2 linked regions of the Latilactobacillus sakei subsp. sakei DSM 20017 = JCM 1157 genome follow. Each later gene encodes a partner of the first gene's protein in a complex. Links are inferred from orthologs where the notes say so. Each region holds a gene or a part of one and is shown in the gene's direction. Other genes may lie near its edges. The genes, in order: pcrA and uvrB.

Region 1 (10,774 bases):
GCGAGTTGCTCAACCGTCGCCTGCATTTCTTGCGGCGAACGGGCTGAAACTAATGAGATTGGTAGCGGGCTTGTTTTGACCGTTGCGATATCTTTTTCGGAAAGTTGTCCCGCCTGGTTTAACAATGTGCCATCTAAGTCAGAAAAAATATATTTAATCATAATGAATGCCACCTTTCTTGGATTAATGTGAGTATAATTTATGAAACGCGTCCCAGGTCAAGGCATAAGATTGACCAGAATTGTAATCCGGTTACTAAGGCGTGTTCGCTTTTTTCTACCTATCTAGTTTGTTATAATAAAGACTAATTGCAATTACGGAAGGATGACTATATTTGTCTGAACAAGAGCTCTTAAAAGGAATGAATCCCGAACAAGCTGAGGCGGTTCTAACAACTGAAGGGCCACTGTTAATTATGGCGGGTGCCGGCAGTGGTAAAACGCGGGTGTTAACGCACCGTGTTGCGTATTTAATTGAAGAAAAACATGTATTGCCATGGCGCATTTTAGCCATCACTTTTACCAATAAAGCAGCGCGCGAAATGCGTGAACGGGTGGGCAACTTACTAGGCGAAGGTGCTCAAGATGTTTGGGTTTCAACCTTCCATGCCCTTTGTGTGCGGATTTTACGACGTGAAATTGAACAAATCGGCTATAACCGGGCCTTCACGATTGCGGATCCTTCTGAACAATTGACGTTGATGCGCCATGTTTGTCGGGACTTAAATATCGATACTAAAAAATATGAACCCAAAGCAATTTTAGGGACAATCAGTAAAGCAAAAAATGCGCTTCAAACACCAGCGGACTATCAAGGTTTAGCGAATGGGCCATTTGAAAAGATGGCGGCCAAATGCTATACAGAATACCAAAAACGACTCCATCAAAACCAAGCACTTGATTTTGATGATTTAATCATGCAAACAATTCGCTTATTTAGAGAAAATAAGGAAACTTTGGCACATTATCAAGAAAAATTCCAATACATTCACGTTGACGAATATCAAGATACTAATGAAGCGCAATACACATTGGTGAATATGTTAGCTGAGAAGTATCAAAATCTCTGTGTTGTTGGGGATGCCGATCAAAGTATTTACGGTTGGCGGGGTGCTGATATCAGCAATATCATGAACTTTGAACATGATTATCCAGACGCTAAATCAGTGATGTTGGAACAAAATTACCGGTCAACCAAGACCATTTTGGAAGCCGCTAATGGGGTCATTAACCGCAATACTTTCCGGAAACCAAAGGAATTGTGGACCCAAAATGAAGAAGGCCAACCGATTACGTATTATCGAGGCCAGAGTGAACGCGACGAATCTTTATTTGTCATCACGAAGATCCAAGAAGAAATGCAAAAAAATAACCGTAAATACGGCGACTTTGCAGTGTTATATCGGACTAATGCGCAATCTCGGACAATTGAAGAAGCGTTTGTTAAAGCTAACATGCCTTATAAAATGGTCGGCGGACACAAATTCTACGACCGGAAAGAAATTAAGGATATCCTCGCTTATTTACGTTTAGTCGTTAATGCGGCCGATTCAATGAGTTTTGAACGGATCGTCAACAGCCCTAAACGGGGGATTGGCCCTGGCACGCTTGAAAAATTAGGGCAGTTTGCCGATGATCACCAATGGTCATTATTGGAAGCGGCACAAAATGCTGAATTATCAACGATTCCCGCTAGAAGTCGCAATACTTTAATCGACTTTGGGAACGTCATTGGTGATTTAGCGAAGATGCGTGAATTCTTAAACGTGACGGACTTGACCGAACAATTATTGGACAAGACCGGCTACAAGAAGGCACTTGAAGTTGAAAATACACTAGAATCACAAACCCGTTTAGAAAATATTGAAGAATTACTATCTGTAACGAAACAATTTGATGAGCATTATGAACCCGAAGAAGAAGACAGTGATTTATTTGTGGACTTCTTAGCGGAATTATCATTGGTTTCTGATTTGGATTCTGTTGAAGAAGAAGCTAGTGAAGTCACGATGATGACCTTGCATGCGGCTAAAGGCCTTGAGTTCCCAGTAGTCTTTTTAATGGGGATGGAAGAAGGTATTTTCCCACTATCACGGGCGTTATTGGAAGAAGACGAGTTAGAAGAAGAACGGCGTTTGGCGTATGTTGGAATTACCCGTGCTGAAAGTAAGCTTTATTTAACGAATGCTTATTCACGGATGTTGTATGGTCGTCAACAAAGTAACCAAGCTTCACGATTTGTTGGTGAAATTGATGATAAATTATTGGATTACGCGAGCGGCAATGCCGGCAGTATTCCAGAACGTAAGCTACCATTTGGCAAGTCGAATAGCTACGCCAGAGCAACCGCTACGACGTATAACGGGCCTAAAACAACCACTAGTCATAAAATTGCCGATACAACCGGTGGCGATAAGAGTGGTAGTTGGCAAGCGGGCCAAAAAGTCCAACATAAGAAGTGGGGCATTGGCACAGTCGTCAAGGTCAACGGCACAGGCGGCGACCAAGAACTAGACATCGCCTTCAAGGAACAAGGTGTCAAGAGACTACTAGCAAGCTTTGCACCAATAGAAAAAGTAGAATAAAGTGCGCAAGCAGGCGATTATACTCTGAGGATTAGTGTAATACCGCAAATAACCGGAAGAGTACGCTGCTGGAGCACGTTTAAAATCAGAGTGTCTTTTTACACGGGTAGTTTCTGAGTATAGCTCAGTCTGTCAAATAATCGATGCAATCGATTATTTGACAGACGTGGCTAGACGGAAGAAATTGTGTCAAAAACACGTTTAAAATCAGAGTGGCTTTTTGTTGTGTTTAGCAACTGAGCATTAATACAAAATAGCACTTAATCAAGGTTTTAAGATTAAGGGATATTTTAGATTAAGCGGAAGTTGTTACAACAAAAAGCACGTTTCAAAATCAGAGTGCGACGGTAGGCGCCTATATTTTGAGCATTAACTGGATTTGACGAATTGACGATGTAATCGACGATTTGGCAAATTTTGTTAAGCACAGAAATATGCCTAACAGAGCACGTTTCAATCCAACAAAGGAGTGTCCAATATGGGTTTAGCCAAACCAGTTGAAGATTATACCCAGAGTGAGGCGGCTTCACTTGCGCAACAATTGCGCGATCAATTAGCCGACTACAGTCAGGCGTACTATACACAGGATGCGCCCTTAGTGGAAGATCATGTGTACGATGAGTTGTATCGTGATTTAGAGCAGCTCGAAGCCGCTTTTCCGGTGATTGTGACCAATGATTCACCAACTCAAAAAGTCGGTGGCCAAGTCTTACCAGGTTTTACAAAGGTCACGCATGAGATTCCCATGTTATCGATGGGGGATGTCTTTTCTGAAGCCGAGTTGGCAGCGTTTGACCAACGGTTACGAAAAAATACGGCAACGGAAATCGAGTATAATGTCGAGTTAAAAATCGATGGCTTAGCGATTGATTTAATTTATGAAAAAGGCCGCTTTGTCCGGGGGGCCACGCGTGGTAACGGGACAATTGGTGAAGATATTACTCAGAATTTAAAGACAATCAAGGCGATTCCGCAAAAACTAACGCGTCCCGTTTCAATTGAGGTCCGCGGTGAATGTTACATGCCCAAAGCGGCTTTTGCAGATTTGAATCAAAAACGGGAAGCAGAAGGCCAAGAACCGTTTGCTAATCCACGGAACGCGGCGGCTGGTAGTTTACGCCAATTGGATGCTAAGGTGGCAGCTGCGCGTCAATTGAGTGCCTTTATCTATACGATTGTCACGTTTGATGATGTGCAGGCGACAACGCAAAGTGAGGCCCTCCATGTTTTAGCGGAATTAGGCTTTAACGTGAATCCAACGTCTGTTGTTTGTCAAAATATGGCTGAAGTACAGGCATTTATCGAACAATACCAAGGAACACGGAACGATTTGGCGTACGGCATCGATGGGGTTGTGTTAAAAGTAAACGACCTCGCGCTCCAACGTCAATTAGGTAATACAGTCAAAGTGCCCCGTTGGGAAATTGCCTATAAATTTCCACCTGAAGAAGCAGAGACTGTTATTCGTGAAATCGAATGGACTGTTGGCCGAACGGGAGTTGTGACACCAACCGCGGTGATGGATCCGGTTCAACTAGCGGGGACGACCGTTGCGCGGGCATCGCTACACAATGCGGATATGTTACGCGATAAAGATGTCCGCTTGCTTGATACAGTACTTCTGCATAAAGCAGGGGATATTATCCCTGAAATTTCGCAAGTTGTTTTAGCCAAACGCCCTAGCGATAGCCAAGCGTACGGCATACCAACAACTTGTCCATCGTGTGGTCACGATTTAGTGCATCTGGATGAAGAAGTCGCATTACGCTGCATTAATCCAATGTGTCCGGCTCAAATGAAGGAACAACTCACCCATTTTGCTTCCCGGAACGCGATGAATATCGATGGTTTAGGGCCTCGAATCATTACACAACTCTTAGAAAAAGAGTTAATCCACGATGTGGCCGATTTATACCGTTTAACGGCGGATGATTTAGCCCAATTGGATAAATTTAAAGAAAAATCTATTAATAATTTATTAAATGCCATCGATGCTAGTCGTCAGAATTCGCTAGAAAGGTTATTATTTGGGTTAGGGATTCGCCATGTGGGTGCTAAAGCTGCCCGTTTATTGGCTGAACATTTCCAAAACTTAGCAGCCTTGATGGCGAGTGATCAAGAAACCATCATTACGGTTGATACGATTGGCACGATTATTGCCGACAGCCTGGTGACTTATTTTGCGGATAGCCAAGTCCAAACCTTGATGGCAGAATTAGAAGCAGTTGGCGTTAATTTAACTTATACCGGTGTTACTAAAGCCCAAGCAGCAACTAGTGACAGCTATTTTAACGGTAAGACGGTTGTTTTAACGGGTAAATTAGAGCAGTATACACGTGGTGAATTGAAGCAATTGCTTGAAGATAACGGCGCGAAGGTCACAGGTTCTGTTTCTAAGAAGACGGATGCGTTAATTGCGGGTCAAGATGCTGGTAGCAAACTTGAAAAAGCACAGTCATTGGCCATCCCCATTATTAATGAAGCTGATTTAGATAATTATTTGGCGCAGTAGGTAAAGTTCGGTATAATAACCAAGAGCGCGCGTTTAATTTATTTAACGCGCTTTAATCGGAATTAAGGAGGCACCATTCTCAGTGGCAAAGTATAAAATATGGGTCGTTGCAGCAGCAACTCTTTTATTGTTAGCAGGTTGCACAAGTCTTCCAGGCACTTCATCGAGTTCAAGTAGTAAAGCGACTAAAAAATTACAAACAACGGGTAAAGTGACCGATAGTATGTATGAAGGCGTAATTGATAATGGTCAGTATAAAACTAGTCAGACTCGAGGATTAACAACGCAACAGAGTAATACCTCTTTTGATGTTAAGAGTCTTGAGAGTGGGCTTCTTAAACTATCCAAAGAACAATTTCCAACTTCAAAATATGTTTTCCAAGAAGGGCAAAGTTTAAAGACCGCTCAAGCGCAAAAATGGTTAGCACGTAAATCAAAAACGAATACAGAGGGCTTAAACCCCGAGGATAATGGTCAAAAAGATCCAAATAAACGGAATCCAATTTACCTTCAACAGATATTGGAACAAGATTATTTAGGCGAAGATGGCAGTATGAAGGGCATGAGTATTGGCCTAGGGATGAATCAAGTTGATTATTATACCAAGGAACAATACGGTGCAACGTTTGAAACGAAGATTTCAAAAGCAATGATGACCCAACAAGGCAAACAAATGGCTAATAAGGTTTTAAGCCGAATGCGTCAAAAGAAGGGCCTCAGCGATACGACAATTGTCATTGGACTTTATAAACAAGCCCCTAAGGATAGTTTAGTTGGTGGCACATTCTTCGCTTATGGGGTCAGCAAAAAAGGCAGCACAACGATTGATTCATGGCACGAATTGAATCAAGAAAATCAAGTGCTACCAGTTGTAAATGATGAAAAAGCAATTAATCAAGACGACGCGACAGCTTTTAACAGTTTTAAAACACAAGTTGAAACGTTCTTCCCGAACTTAAGTGGTGTGACCGCTCAGACGCATTATGAAGAAGGCGTCTTAGCAGGCATGAATATCACGGTTAATACGCAATTCTACAGTGAAACGGAAATTATGAGTTTTACACAGTATATTGCGACGGCCGCGGATAAGTATTTACCGCGTAACATTCCGCTTGATATCTCAATTACATCTGCGGAAGGGATGCAAGCCTATGTTGGGCGTGTATCAGGCAGCAAAGGCTTTACCACACACGTTTTCGGTAGTTATTAAATAAGAGATTCAAAAAGCTCCCGGCAATCAGTTGATTGACGGGAGCTTTTTTTAATTATAGGCCTTTGATAGCATGTGCGATCATTTTTTCTAGGGGTTGCATCACTTGTGCTGAAGCCCAGTCAAATGTGAGTTGCTTAATCGTTGCAACACTTGGCATTGGTTTGAACTTTTCTTTTTTAGGTTGTGCTTTTTTAACAGGTGTTGCTGTTTGTTTAGTAGTAGTAGTTGCTGCTTCTGGTGTTTGTTGTTGCAACGTCTTCAGTATCAGCTGTTTCGGCAGGTGCTGTTTGGCTTGTTGTGCCATCAGCATATTCCCAATAGTGCTGTGTTTGACCGTTGACAGTTTCTTCAACTTCAACAGGAGAATCGTCGGTAAAGTCCATATCTAGCCAAGCATCATTCACCTCTTCTTCAGCCGCCCGTTCTTCTGCAGCTTTTGCTTGCATTTCTGGGGTGATGCCTGAGAAAGTAACACCGACAGTAGAAGTAGCAGCTGAAACGGATTGATGTTGAATTGTTAGTCCAGCGAATAGGCTAAGGCTAGCAACGGCTAAAAAACGAGTAAATGATGTAATGGTCATAATAAGTTCCTCCTTGTAATAATGGTTAAATGATTATTTCTTCTAACGTATTTGTCTAGTCAATTATATAAGTTTGAACGTATGGTTGTCTACCATTCATTGTTATGAATCATATCGAGTCCTAATGAGTTGTATAAGATATATTGTTACCAGTAATGATAAAACTAATTAGGGTAAAAAGTTTGAGATAGCAACTAATGGTAACGATTACATGAATAAGTTATAGAAAACGACCAAATTCCGGGTGATGTCACTTTCATCTAGGGCAATATATGGTAAAATTAATCAGAATGGATAAATAGTGACTGAATTAGAAAAGGGGTTTACTCATGATTGATAAAAAACAAGTTCAGCATGTCGCAGAACTTTCCAAATTAGCTTTCAGTGATGAACAATTAGAACAATTCACTGAACAACTTGCCGACATCATGAAAATGACTGATGAATTAAACGAAGTGGATACCACAGGTGTTCCCGTAACGACTCATGTAAATGGCCTCAAGAACATTGTTCGCGAAGATGTTGCCCAACCAGGGACAGATCGTGAAATCTTAATGAAGAATGCACCAGATTCAGCAGACGGCTTATTGAAAGTCCCTGCCATCATGGACAAGGAGGAAGCCTAACCGTGGATTATTTAAACGAAGATTTACAAAGTGTTCATGACAAACTAGTTGCTGGTGACTTAACGGCTAGTCAATTAGTAACGGATACATTAGAAACGATTAAAACCAAAGAACAACAAGTTGATGCTTTCTTAACCATCGATGAAAAAGGCGCTCAAGAAGCAGCTGCCAAAATCGATGCGCAACCAATCGATGCTGATAACTTATTAGCAGGGATGCCAATTGGGATTAAAGATAACTTATTGACAGACGGTGTCACAACGACAGCTGCTAGCAAGATGCTTGCTAACTTCAAACCCGTTTTTGATGCGACTGTTGTTGAAAAATTAAAGGCTAAAAAGGCCATCATGATTGGTAAAACCAACTTAGATGAATTTGCCATGGGTTCTTCAACAGAAACATCTGCCTTTAAGAAGACTAAAAACCCTTGGGACCTTGATAAAGTGCCTGGCGGTTCTTCAGGTGGTTCTGCAGCAGCTGTTGCCGCGGGTGAAGTGGTCGCTGCTTTAGGGACAGATACTGGTGGTTCAATTCGCCAACCCGCTGCTTTTAACGGGATTGTCGGTATCAAACCAACTTATGGCCGTGTGTCACGTTGGGGTGCGATTGCTTTTGCTTCAAGTCTTGATCAAGTCGGTGTCTTCAGTCGAACTGTTGCTGATAACGCAACTGTTTTACAAGCCATCAGTGGTCATGATGAAAAAGACAGTACCAGTGCTGATTATGACGTACCTGATTTCCGGGCTGCTTTAAACGGCGACATCAAGGGCATGAAGATTGCCGTTGCCAAAGAATATATGGCAGAAGGTGTTGAACCAACTGTTAAGGCCCAAATCGAAACAGCTATCGAAACTTTCAAGTCATTGGGTGCAACGGTTGAAGAAGTTAGCTTGCCACATTCTCAATATGCGGTTCAAACTTACTACATCATTGCTTCAAGTGAAGCCTCATCTAACTTGTCACGTTTTGACGGGATTCGTTACGGCTACCGTTCACCTGAAGCTAAGACGCTTGAAGATGTTTACGTTAAATCACGTTCTGAAGGCTTTGGCGATGAAGTGAAACGCCGGATTATGCTTGGCACATTTGCTTTATCATCAGGTTTCTATGATGCTTACTTCAAAAAAGCGGGTCAAATGCGGACCTTGATTATTCAAGATTTCGAAAAGGTCTTCGAAGATTACGATTTAGTTGTGGGTCCTACAACACCAACAACTGCCTTCAAGTTAGGTGACAAGGGCACGGATCCTGTCACAATGTACATGAATGATATCTTAACGATTCCTGCTAACATGGCTGGCTTACCAGCAATGTCAGTACCTGCTGGTCTTGTTGATGGGATGCCAGTTGGTTTACAAATCATCGGGAAAGCCTTCGACGAAGAATCAGTTTATCGTGCCGGTTACGCCTTTGAACAAGCCACAGAATTTAACAAAAACGTACCAAGCTTTAAAGGAGGACAAGCCTAATGAATTTCGAAACAACAATCGGACTTGAAGTGCATATTGAATTAAAAACCAACTCAAAAATGTACAGTCCATCTCCTGTTAATTATGGTGCAGAACCTAATACCAACACGAATGTTATCGACTGGGGTTATCCTGGGACATTGCCAACTTTGAACAAGGGTGCTTACACGCTTGGGATGATGGTCGCAACAGCACTACATGCTGATATTGCCCGTGATACACATTTTGACCGGAAAAATTATTTCTACCCAGATAATCCAAAGGCTTATCAAATCACACAATACGAACAACCCCTTGGTAAAGACGGTTATATTGAAGTCGAGATTGATGGTCACAAAAAACAAATCGGGATTGCTGAATTGCACGTCGAAGAAGATGCTGGTAAGAATACGCATGGTTCAGACGGCTATTCATACGTCGATTTAAACCGTCAAGGAACAGCCTTGATCGAAATCGTCTCAAAACCTGATATGTCAACACCTGAAGAAGCCTATGCTTACCTTGAAACCTTACGTCAAATCGTTCAATTTACGGGCGCATCTGATGTTAAGATGGAAGAAGGGTCAATGCGGGTGGATACCAATATTTCTGTGCGACCAATCGGCGCTAAGAAATATGGTGTTAAATCAGAATTGAAAAACTTGAACTCATTTAACCATGTCCGTTTAGGGTTGGCTTATGAAATCAAGCGTCAATCACAACTCTTGATTGCTGGTGAAACAATTCGTCCAGAAACTCGTCGTTTTGATGAAAAATCAGGCGAAACCTACTTAATGCGGGTTAAATCTGGTGCGGATGATTACCGTTACTTCCCAGAACCAGATCTACCACCAATGCACATTGGCGATGACTGGTTGAAAGAAGTGCAAGACAATATGCCTGAAATGCCTGCTAAACGCCGGACACGGTATGTTGATGAATTAGGCTTACCAGAATATGATGCGGGTGTCTTAACGAACACGAAGGAAATGTCTGACTTCTTTGAAGCAGCTGTTGCCAACGGTGCCGCACCTAAACAAGTTTCTAACTGGTTGATGGGCGAAGTGAATGCTTACTTGAACGACAAGCAAATTGACCTTCAAGAAACCGCATTAACACCAGAACATTTAGCTCAAATGATCAACTTGATCAAAGACGGTATTATTTCATCGAAGATTGCTAAAAAGGTCTTCCAAGAAATTATCCAAAATGATACGGATCCAAAAGCGTGGGTTGAAGCTAAAGGGATGGTTCAATTATCAGACCCTGCTAAGTTGACACCAATCATCACAGGGATCCTTGATGATAATCAACAATCAATTGACGATTTCAAAAATGGTAAAGACCGGGCAGTTGGCTTCTTAGTCGGTAAGATTATGAAGGAAACACGCGGTCAAGCTAATCCGAAAGTTGTTAATGATTTATTGATGGCTGAATTAAATAAACGATAATCGAGAATTAGGAGATTCATATGCAAAAACGTGCACGGTTAATTTATAATCCAACTTCAGGACATGAAGTAATGAAGCGAAGTGTTGCTGATATTCTGGATATTTTAGAACAAGCGGGTTATGAAGCGAGCGCTTATCAAACAACACCTGAACCAGCATCTGCGCAAAAAGAAGCGACACGTGCTGCTAAAGATAATTTTGATTTAGTGGTTGCCGCCGGCGGTGATGGCACGATCAACGAAGTGGTCAACGGGATTGCCGGACTGGCTAAACGCCCTAAAATGGCAATTATTCCTGCCGGGACAACAAATGATTACGCGCGCGCTTTGAAGATTCCACGTGACAATCCAGTCGATGCA
Region 2 (10,741 bases), 970 kb from region 1 along the record:
CTTGGGGCCGCTGTACGCCAACCAGATGGTAGCTATCAATTAATGACAGGGAACCAAATCGCATCTGTTTTACTTCGCTATATTTTACAAGCAAGTAAAGATGCAGGAACATTACCAGCAAACGCCGCTGCAGTTAAATCAATCGTTTCAACGGAATTGGCAACTAAGATTGCTGCTAGTTACAATGTTAAAATGATCGATGTCTTAACGGGCTTCAAGTTTATCGCAGAGCAAATCCAACATTTTGAAGATACTAATGAAAATACCTTCATGTTTGGTTTTGAAGAAAGTTACGGCTACTTGGTTAAACCATTCGTCCGTGATAAGGATGCCATTCAAACGCTGGTTCTATTAGCTGAAGTGGCAGCTTACTACAAATCAAACGGTAAGACGTTGTACGACGGTATTCAAGAACTATACGCTGAATATGGCTACTATGCTGAACAAACGACAGCGATTGATTTTGAAGGCGTCAACGGCCCACAACAAATGGCTGACTTAATGGTTAAGTGTCGTGAAGAAAGTCCTGTTGATTTTGCCGGCGTCAAAGTCGCTTCAGCAGAAGACTTCCAAACACAAACGCAAACATTTGCTGATGGTCACACTGAACCAATCAATTTACCAACATCAAACGTTTTGAAATATCACTTAGAAGATGGCACATGGATCGCAATTCGTCCAAGTGGCACAGAACCTAAGGTTAAATTCTACGTTGGGACTTGTGCTGACGATGAAGCAACGGCTGATTTGAAATTAGCTAACTTTGAAAAAGCAATTCAAGACCTTGTTAAATAACAAAATCCTCATAAAAAGGGTTACTATTTTACATTGACGCAAAATTTATCTATAATAAGTGCAACAAATAGGCGGACTATATCGTTAGTCGGTCTATTTTTGTAAGAATGGAGGCTTTTTTCGAATGGGTATGCATCAGTATTTGCAAGGGTTAAATAATTTGGAGACACTAAACCGGGCACCAGGATTATTTAAGTATCAGGAACATTCCGTCGCAGCGCATTCATTTAAAGTTTGCGAGATTGCGCAGTTACTAGGCGATATCGAAGAAGAAAATGGCCAACCAATCAATTGGCAAGTCTTATACGAACGGGCGTTGAACCATGATTATACGGAGCGTTTTATTGGGGACATCAAAACACCCGTTAAATATGCGACGCACGAGTTACGGACGATGTTAGCCAATGTCGAAAGTTCTTTAACGGATAACTTCATCAATAATGAAATTCCCGGTTTTTTACAAGAACGCTATAAACGGCGCTTGAGTGAAGGTAAGGATGAAACTTTGGAAGGCCAATTATTGGCAGTTGCCGATAAGATTGATTTGCTTTATGAATCATTTGGCGAGATTGAAAAGGGGAATCCAGAGAATGCCTTTTTGGAAATTTTTGCAGAAAGCTTGAAAACGATTATGCAATATCAAAATTTGTCGAGCGCACAATATTTCATCCGAAAAATGTTGCCAGACCTATTGAGTGAGGATTTTGCCGACCGTGGCAAGCTCACACAATTGGTGCGCCAAACGTTGTCAAACTAGGCTAGTTCACTAGTGTAGCGAAAATACGTTCGGTATGTTAGAATGGTAATTGATAAAAAAGAGGGCATCTGTTCAGTGGCTTAATCACCACGCGCAGATGATCACTGACAACTTATAAATGCGTCATTTAAGAAGGTGTCTGGTACAAAACCCCGTTTTGTATCAGGCGCTTCTTTTATCGCAATAAAACGGCACTGGAGGCAATTCATGATTGATAGACAGAACGATAACCTATTTGACTTAGTCGCACCATATGAACCTGCTGGCGATCAACCTGCTGCAATTGAAACCTTAACGAAGAATTTTGAGGCAGGTGCTAAGGCGCAGGTCTTGATGGGCGCTACTGGGACCGGGAAAACTTTTACAATGTCCAACGTGATTAAGAATCTCAACAAACCAACGTTGATTATTTCGCATAATAAGACATTGGCCGGTCAACTGTACGCGGAATTTAAGCAGTTTTTCCCTAACAATGCGGTTGAATATTTCGTGAGTTATTATGATTACTACCAACCAGAAGCCTATGTGCCTTCCAGTGATACGTATATCGAAAAAGATTCGAGTATTAATGATGAAATCGATAAACTACGGCATTCAGCGACGAGTTCGTTATTAGAACGCAACGATGTGATTGTTGTGGCCTCTGTTTCTTGTATCTTTGGGTTAGGGGATCCACGTGAATACCAAAATCACGTCTTGTCACTGCGTCCAGGAATGGAAGTTGAACGTAACGACCTATTACGTCAGTTAGTTGATATTCAATTTGAACGTAACGATATAGATTTTCAACGGGGGCGCTTTAGAGTGCGCGGTGATGTGGTTGAAATTTTCCCAGCTTCTCGTGATGATCATGCGCTGCGCGTTGAATTTTTTGGTGATGAAATTGATCGGATTGTTGAAGTGGATGCCTTAACGGGTGAAGTGATTGGCGAACGGTCGCACGTTGCCATTTTCCCCGCAACGCATTTTATGACGAATGATGAAAAAATGGAAAAAGCCATTGAAAGTATTAAAGCTGAATTGGCTGAACGGCTAGCTGTTTTAAAGGGCGAGGGTAAGTTACTAGAAGCGCAACGCCTTGAACAACGAACAAACTATGACCTTGAAATGATGCAAGAAATGGGTTATTGTTCTGGGATTGAAAATTACTCACGCCATATGGAAGATCGCCAAGCCGGCGAACCGCCTTACACGTTGCTAGATTTCTTCCCAAAGGATTCAATCATGATGATTGATGAATCCCATGTTACTATGCCCCAAATTCGGGGGATGTACAACGGTGATCGTGCGCGGAAACAAATGTTGATTGACTATGGTTTCCGGTTACCAAGTGCGTTAGATAACCGCCCATTAACGTTGCCAGAATTCGAAGAGCACGTGAATGAAATTATGTATGTGTCGGCCACACCAGGGCCTTACGAAGCGGAACAAACCGATATTCAAGTGGATCAGATTATTCGACCAACCGGCCTGTTGGATCCCAATATTGAAGTCCGACCAATTATGGGCCAGATTGACGATTTAGTCGGTGAGATCAATGACCGCATCGAAAAGAATGAACGGGTCTTCATTACAACTTTAACCAAGAAGATGTCGGAAGATTTAACCGATTATCTCAAGGAACTGGGAATCAAAGTCCGGTACTTGCACAGTGATATCAAGACGTTGGAACGAACGGAAATTATCCGTGATTTACGACTGGGCAAGTTCGATGTCTTAATTGGGATTAACTTATTACGGGAAGGAATCGATGTGCCTGAAGTATCCTTAGTGGCGATTTTAGACGCAGATAAGGAAGGCTTCTTACGTAGCGAACGTTCCTTAATCCAAACCATTGGCCGGGCATCTCGTAATGAAAATGGGCAAGTCTTGTTGTACGCCGATAAGATTACGGATTCAATGCGTCACGCAATTGATGAAACTAAACGGCGACGGACAATTCAAGAAGACTACAATACAGCTCATAACATCACACCGAAAACGATTATTAAACCAATTAGAGATGCGATTTCAATGGTTCAATCAGTTGAACATCCAGAAGAAATTAAGATGACCAATGAGATTGATCTAGAGAACATGTCGAAGGCTGAAAAACTAGAAATGGTTGAACGACTATCCGAACAGATGCGCTTAGCAGCTAAGAAACTTGATTTCGAACAAGCGGCGACATTGCGGGATACCATTTTAGAATTAAAAAGTGAAATAGATTAGAGGTCAAGTATGGCAAATGATAAGATAGTAATTCACGGCGCACGCGCCCATAATTTAAAGGATATCGATGTTACGATTCCAAGAGATAAGTTAGTGGTCATCACCGGGTTATCTGGTTCTGGGAAGAGCTCTTTAGCATTTGATACGTTATATGCAGAAGGACAACGGCGCTATGTTGAGAGTTTATCAGCATACGCGCGTCAGTTCTTAGGGCAAATGGATAAGCCGGATGTTGATTCAATTGACGGGTTAAGTCCAGCGATTTCGATTGACCAAAAGACGACCTCTAAAAACCCACGTTCAACAGTTGGGACAGTCACTGAAATCAATGACTACCTCCGCTTATTGTGGGCCCGAGTTGGTCAACCCATCTGTCCAAATGATGGTACTGAAATCAGTAGCCAATCCGTAGAACAAATGGTTGATCGGGTATTGGCTTTACCAGAACGGACTAAACTCCAAATTATGTCACCGATTGTTCGTGGTAAAAAAGGGCAACACAAAAAAATCTTCGAGAAGATTCAGCGTGAAGGCTACGTTCGTGTCCAAGTGGATGGCGAAGTAATGGATGTTAGCACGGATTTAGAATTAGATAAGAATAAGAAACATGATATCAATATTGTTGTTGATCGAATCGTCGTTAAAGACGGTGTTCGGTCACGGTTATTTGATTCGTTTGAAGCAGCTTTGAGACTATCTGACGGTTATGCGACAGCTGATGTGATTGACGGCGAACAACTCTTGTTCTCTGAACATTATGCTTGTCCAATCTGTGGCTTTACGGTTGGGGCATTAGAACCACGGCTGTTCTCATTTAATGCACCATTTGGGGCTTGTCCTGAATGTGATGGCCTAGGTTTAAAACTAGAAGTTGATACGGACCTCGTTGTCCCAGATACAAGTAAAACATTGCGTGAAGGGGCGATTGCGCCTTGGAATCCAATCAGTTCGCAATATTACCCACAAATGTTAGAACAAGCTTGCACGGCCTTTAAAATCGATATGGACCGTCCTTTCAGTAAGTTGACACCTCGCCAAAAAGATATCATCTTAAACGGCTCACAAGGCAAAGAATTCCACTTCCATTATGAAAATGATTTTGGTGGCGTTCGCGATGTTGAAGTGCCTTTTGAAGGGGTCCTCAGCAATATTGACCGTCGTTATCGTGAAACGAATAGTGATTTCACACGGACGCAGATGCGGACCTATATGACGGAATTAACGTGTCAAACGTGTCACGGTAAGCGACTAAATCGTCAAGCCTTGGCAGTTAAAGTCGGTGGACAAGATATCGCCGAAGTTTCAGACAATGCAATCAAGGATGGCCTCCCATTCTTTGACAATCTTGAACTTTCTGAAAAAGATCAAGTGATTGCGAAACCCATTTTGAAAGAAGTTCATGATCGCCTGACTTTCTTGATTAACGTCGGCTTAGACTACTTAACGTTGAGTCGGTCAGCTGGGACACTTTCCGGTGGGGAAGCACAACGGATTCGTTTGGCCACACAAATTGGGTCGAACTTATCTGGCGTGCTTTATATCTTAGACGAACCTTCAATCGGGTTGCATCAACGTGATAATGACCGTTTAATCGGTTCTTTGAAGAAGATGCGCGATTTAGGGAATACTTTAATCGTGGTTGAACATGATGAAGATACGATGCGAGCAGCCGATTACCTGATCGATATTGGCCCAGGTGCTGGGGATCTTGGTGGGAAAGTGATGGCCGCTGGCACACCAACGGAAGTTGAACAGAATCCCAATTCCTTAACGGGTCGTTATTTAGCGGGGCAGGATTATATTCCGGTACCGTTAAAACGACGTCAAGGGAATGGCAAAAAAGTGCGCGTAACTGGCGCTGCCGAAAATAATTTAAAAGATTTAACGGTTGATTTTCCATTAGGTGAATTTATCGCCGTGACTGGTGTTTCTGGTTCTGGTAAATCAACATTAGTGAATACGATTTTGAAAAAGGCCCTTGCGCAAAAGATGAATCGTAATTCAGCTAAACCGGGTCAATATAAGACCATCACGGGTTATCAAAACCTTGAGAAGTTGATTAATATCGACCAAAGTCCAATTGGCCGCACACCACGGAGTAACCCAGCAACTTATACCGGTGTCTTCGACAATGTCCGAGATTTATTCGCACAAACCAATGAAGCAAAGTTACGGGGTTACAAGAAGGGCCGCTTTAGTTTTAATGTGAAGGGCGGTCGCTGTGAAGCCTGCAAGGGTGACGGGATTATCAAGATTGAAATGAATTTCTTACCGGATGTCTATGTCCCTTGTGAAATTTGTCATGGTAGTCGTTATAATTCAGAAACGTTAGAGGTGGTTTACAAAGGTAAGAACATTGCTGAAATCTTGGATATGACCGTTTCTGAAGCAACTGAATTCTTCGAAAACATTCCTAAGATTGCTCGTAAACTACAAACAATTGTCGATGTTGGTTTAGGTTATGTGACATTAGGCCAATCAGCAACAACCTTATCTGGTGGGGAAGCCCAACGGATGAAATTGGCTTCTGAATTGCAAAAACAATCAACGGGTAAGAATTTGTATATCTTAGACGAACCAACAACAGGTTTGCATACGGATGATATTAAACGATTGTTAGGGGTCTTAGAACGGTTAGTTGATGAGGGCAACACTGTTTTAGTCATTGAGCATAACCTTGACGTGATTAAAACGGCTGATCATATCATTGATTTAGGACCAGAAGGTGGCGACAAAGGTGGTACGATCGTTGCGACCGGCACACCTGAAACATTGGTGAACGTCGCAGAAAGCTACACGGGACGTTATTTGAAACCAATTTTAGAACGTGATACAGCGCGCACACTAGCGGCACAAGAATGAGTATTGGGCTGAGGTCAATGTTGATCTCAGCTTTTTTGATGGGCTTCTTTTTTATGAAAGTTATTGAGCATTGGTCCCAAAAAAAGTATGATAGATTTATTAGATAGGAAGAGGTGGTAAGATGTTTAGAAGAAATGATTGGCGATTTGATTGGTCAGAATTAATGACCGGGATTATTTTCCTAATTGGGGCGTACTTCTTGTTAAATAAGCCGAAAGCAACATTATCTGGCTTAGTCATCATTGTGGCGGTGGCTGCGATTATTCGGGGAATTGCTAAAATTAGTGTTTACGGACAATTAAGACAAGATACTGGTATTCGGGCGACCGTGATGTTGGTCAATGCTATTTTAGATATTGTCATCGGGTTATTATTCATCTTTAATATCCCAGCCGGCATTTTTACAATGAGTTATATGTTTGCAATTTGGTTCTTGCTAGATGCAATCGTCGGGTTATTAAATGTAAGTCATTTGAAGCAATTTAACATGGGCTTGTATATTCTATCGATTATCTTAAACGTTTTAGGATTGATCGTGGGCTTATTATTATTAATGAATCCAGTGGTGGCAGCTGTGACGATGACTACCTTATTAGGTTTTTACTTCGTGATTGTTGGAATCAACGCGATTGTTATCGCGATTGCGCGTCGGTTATAAAATGAAAAGTCTAGAACAACATTCAGTTGTTTTAGACTTTTTTAATGTTTATAGTCATGTTTACTTTCAATGACACACCAGGCATGCTACAATGGAATAACCGATAATTCGAGGAGTGGGGACTAATGACAGATACGTTGAATTTAGTAGTAATTACTGGGATGAGTGGTGCGGGTAAAACCGTCGCAATGCAGAGTTTTGAAGATTTAGGTTATTTCTGTGTTGATAACATGCCACCTTCATTGTTACCCAAATTTTGGGAATTAGTGAAGGAATCCGGTAAGGTAACGAAGATCGCGTTAGTGATCGATTTACGTTCACGCGCCTTTTACGATGGGATTATTGAGATGCTTTCTGGTCTTGATAATACGCAATTTGTCACAACTAAGATTTTATTCTTAGATGCTTCTGATGAAGAACTTGTTTCCCGTTACAAAGAAACGCGTCGTTCGCACCCACTTGCGCGCAATGGCCGTTTGATGGATGGGATTCACAAGGAACGTGAATTATTAACTGAAATTAGAAACCAATCTCAAATGGTGGTTAATACATCAATGTTATCACCTCGCGAATTACGGGAACAGATTTTCCGGGTCTTTAAGACCTCTGATAATCCGTCATTTCATATCGAAGTGATGTCATTTGGGTTTAAATATGGCTTGCCAATTGATGCTGATATTGTGATGGATGTGCGCTTTTTGCCTAATCCATACTATGTTGCGGAATTCAAAGCGTTAAACGGGTTGGATAAACCAGTCCGAGATTACGTTATGGAACAACCTGCAACAGAAAAATTTTATCAACAATTGACAGCACTATTGAAAAGTATCATGCCAGGTTATCTTAAAGAAGGTAAAACAAGTGTTACGATTGCAATCGGCTGTACCGGTGGACAACATCGCTCAGTTGCATTAGCACAACGTTTAGCGGATGATTTAGCCGTTGACTATCCAGTTGATGTGACGCATCGTGATATGAAGAAACGAAAGGAATCGGTGAACCGCTCATGACAGCTACTAATCGCATTATCCGGGTGATTAAAGGTCGTCGTCCCAAGGTGGTTGTGATTGGTGGTGGGACGGGACTCCCCGTTATTCTAAAAAGTTTACGTGAACAAAATGCGGATGCGACCGCCATTGTAACGGTCGCAGACGATGGTGGTTCATCTGGTGTTATCAGAGATTATATTAACGTTGTGCCACCTGGTGATATTCGGAACGTTTTGGTGGCTTTATCAGATTTACCACAGTTAACGCTCGATATTTTTCAATATAGATTTAAATCACATGATGCCTTCTTTTCAGGGCATGCAATTGGTAATTTAATCATTGCGGCGCTTTCTGAAATGGAATCTGGCATCTTTGATGCGGTTCAACGACTTTCAGAAATGATGGCTGTTGATGGGCATGTTTACCCGGCCGCTAATGTGGCCTTAACGTTAAATGCGGCCTTTCAAGATGGGACACAACTGGCAGGTGAATCTGAAATTACCGCAGCGCGCAAGCAAATTAAGCGCGTTTGGGTGACGAAGACGGATCCTAATGATCAAGAGGAACCAACCGCAGTTCAAGAAGTTGTCGAAGCGATTATGGCAGCCGATGTTGTGGTCCTTGGACCAGGAAGTTTGTTTACCAGCATTTTACCGAATTTAATGATTAAAAATCTTGGTGAGGCAGTTAAGCAAACCAAAGCCGAGATTATTTATATTTGTAATATTATGACTCAAAAAGGTGAGACAGAACGCTTCACTGATGCTGACCATGTCCGGGTTTTGAATGAACATCTAGGGCAACATGTGGTGGATACGGTCCTTGTCAATACTGGCCAAGTGCCAGCTAATTATTTGGATCATCAAAAATATGATGAAATTTTATGGCCGGTCGAACATGATTTTGACGGGCTGAGACAACTAGGTTGCCGAGTGATTTCCGATAATTTTTTAAAACTCGACAATCACGGTGTCTTCCATAATGGTCAAAAGGTCGCAAGTGAAATTATGAATCTTGCCTTTCAGGTTAATACAACTAAGCGAGGTGAATAAGGATGGCTTCATACGCAAGTGAAGTAAAAAAAGAGCTAACGCAACTCGAAGTACATCCAGAACATGCACGTGCTGAATTGGCCGCTTTAATCAGAATGAATGGTTCATTAAGCTTGATGAACCATCAATTTGTTTTGAACGTGCAGACAGAAAATCCGGCGATCGCTCGCCGGATTTATAGTTTATTGAAGCAAAACTATCAGGTTGAATCAGAGTTATTGGTTCGCCGTAAAATGAAATTAAAGAAAAATAATCAATATATTGTGCGACTCAAATATGATACAAACACGGTTTTAAACGACTTAAACATCGTTGCTGAAGATGGGTTTACCATTCATACACGAGTGTCAGAAGATATCATTGATGAAGATCAGCGCGTACGTTCATATCTAAGAGGCGCCTTTTTAGCTGGTGGTTCGGTTAATAATCCGGAAACCAGTCGGTATCACTTAGAGATTTATTCACTCTACGAAGAACACAATCAAGATATTGTGCGGATGATGAATAGATTTGGGCTAAACGCTAAAACAACGGTTCGCCGCAGTGGTTATATTACTTATTTGAAAGAAGCGGAAAAAATTGCTGATTTCTTACAGGTGATTGGTGCCACGAATGCGATGTTGAAGTTTGAAGACATTCGAATTGTACGCGACATGCGTAATTCAGTGAACCGGTTAGTTAACTGTGAAACAGCCAATTTAAATAAAACGATTGATGCGGCTGCTAAACAGATTGAAAATATCGAGTATTTAAGGGATTCAGTAGGACTAGATAATTTACCCGCGAAGCTGCGGGAAATTGCATTATTACGGTTGGAATTTCCGGACATTACTTTGAAAGAACTTGGTGAAAAGATGCCGAGTGGGGCAATCTCAAAATCAGGGATTAACCATCGTTTAAGAAAATTAAATCAATTGGCTGAAGGTTACCAACAAAAAGTCATTTAGAAGAAATACTCGTTAATAAGTGCACAAGCGTTGACTTTCGCAATTAAATTGTGTACACTATAAACTAACGGGTTTCCGGGGAGGAAAACATATGATTAAACCAGTATTATTAGATGAGCAATTATGCTTTTCGATTTATCGCGCACAGAAAGCTTACAACCATTTTTACGGAAAGGTCTTGAAACCTTATGGCTTAACTTATCCACAATTCATTGCAATGTTAGCATTGTGGGAACATGGGACAATGTCAGTTAAGGAATTAGGTCACCATTTAGAATTAGATAGTGGGACATTAACACCACTATTGAAACGCTTAGAAGCGGATGGTTGGGTTGATCGTAAGCGCACATCTGACGATGAACGTCGCGTTGATGTTTCATTAACAGATCAAGCAGAATCACAAAAACTTGAAATCTACGAACGTGTCGGTAACTGTACCAACTACCTAGATTTCACAAGCGACAAATATC

What was found.
Region 2: the proteins of pcrA (region 1) and uvrB are in contact, whole or in part, in a crystal structure (PDB 7EGT), measured with the Thermus thermophilus proteins. The link is inferred for Latilactobacillus sakei subsp. sakei DSM 20017 = JCM 1157 from one-to-one orthologs. Residues at the interface, in WP_096412145.1 of Thermus thermophilus: His654, Arg656, Phe657, Gln666, Asp668, Glu669, Lys680, Arg681, Leu682, Ser683, Lys685, Tyr686, Ala687; in WP_096411307.1 of Thermus thermophilus: Glu23, Leu25, Arg26, Asp27, Gly28, Glu29, Arg30, Phe31, Arg55, Glu326, Asp327, Phe328, Glu379, Ser382, Gln383, His398, Gly400, Arg401.

The regions. Positions count from the first base shown.
Region 1 is NZ_AP017929.1:907,269-918,042, forward strand. Bases 33-2,972 are described here. They hold pcrA (DNA helicase PcrA), read left to right. Parts: upstream 33-361; coding sequence 362-2,584; downstream 2,585-2,972. Other genes in these bases: LEUCM_RS04505 (HAD family hydrolase), read right to left, coding at 33-161. In the rest of the region: more of LEUCM_RS04505, read right to left, coding at 1-32; NAD-dependent DNA ligase LigA, read left to right, coding at 3,063-5,096; LEUCM_RS04520 (CamS family sex pheromone protein), read left to right, coding at 5,179-6,306; LEUCM_RS04525 (hypothetical protein), read right to left, coding at 6,362-6,562; LEUCM_RS04530 (hypothetical protein), read right to left, coding at 6,522-6,890; Asp-tRNA(Asn)/Glu-tRNA(Gln) amidotransferase subunit GatC, read left to right, coding at 7,220-7,516; Asp-tRNA(Asn)/Glu-tRNA(Gln) amidotransferase subunit GatA, read left to right, coding at 7,519-8,985; Asp-tRNA(Asn)/Glu-tRNA(Gln) amidotransferase subunit GatB, read left to right, coding at 8,985-10,415; LEUCM_RS04550 (diacylglycerol kinase), read left to right, coding at 10,436-10,774. UniProt on the Escherichia coli protein: A helicase with DNA-dependent ATPase activity. Unwinds DNA duplexes with 3'-5' polarity. Translocates on single-stranded DNA with 3'-5' polarity. Initiates unwinding more efficiently from a nicked substrate than double-stranded DNA.
Region 2 is NZ_AP017929.1:1,873,200-1,883,940, reverse strand. The notes cover bases 1,355-4,261. They hold uvrB (excinuclease ABC subunit UvrB), read left to right. Parts: upstream 1,355-1,759; coding sequence 1,760-3,763; downstream 3,764-4,261. Other genes in these bases: uvrA (excinuclease ABC subunit UvrA), read left to right, coding at 3,773-4,261; LEUCM_RS09480 (YfbR-like 5'-deoxynucleotidase), read left to right, coding at 1,355-1,552. Also shown: LEUCM_RS09485 (phospho-sugar mutase), read left to right, coding at 1-795; more of LEUCM_RS09480, read left to right, coding at 920-1,354; more of uvrA, read left to right, coding at 4,262-6,625; LEUCM_RS09465 (DUF308 domain-containing protein), read left to right, coding at 6,747-7,283; RNase adapter RapZ, read left to right, coding at 7,409-8,293; gluconeogenesis morphogenetic factor MgfK, read left to right, coding at 8,290-9,324; DNA-binding protein WhiA, read left to right, coding at 9,327-10,271; LEUCM_RS09445 (MarR family winged helix-turn-helix transcriptional regulator), read left to right, coding at 10,363-10,741. UniProt on the Escherichia coli protein: The UvrABC repair system catalyzes the recognition and processing of DNA lesions. A damage recognition complex composed of 2 UvrA and 2 UvrB subunits scans DNA for abnormalities.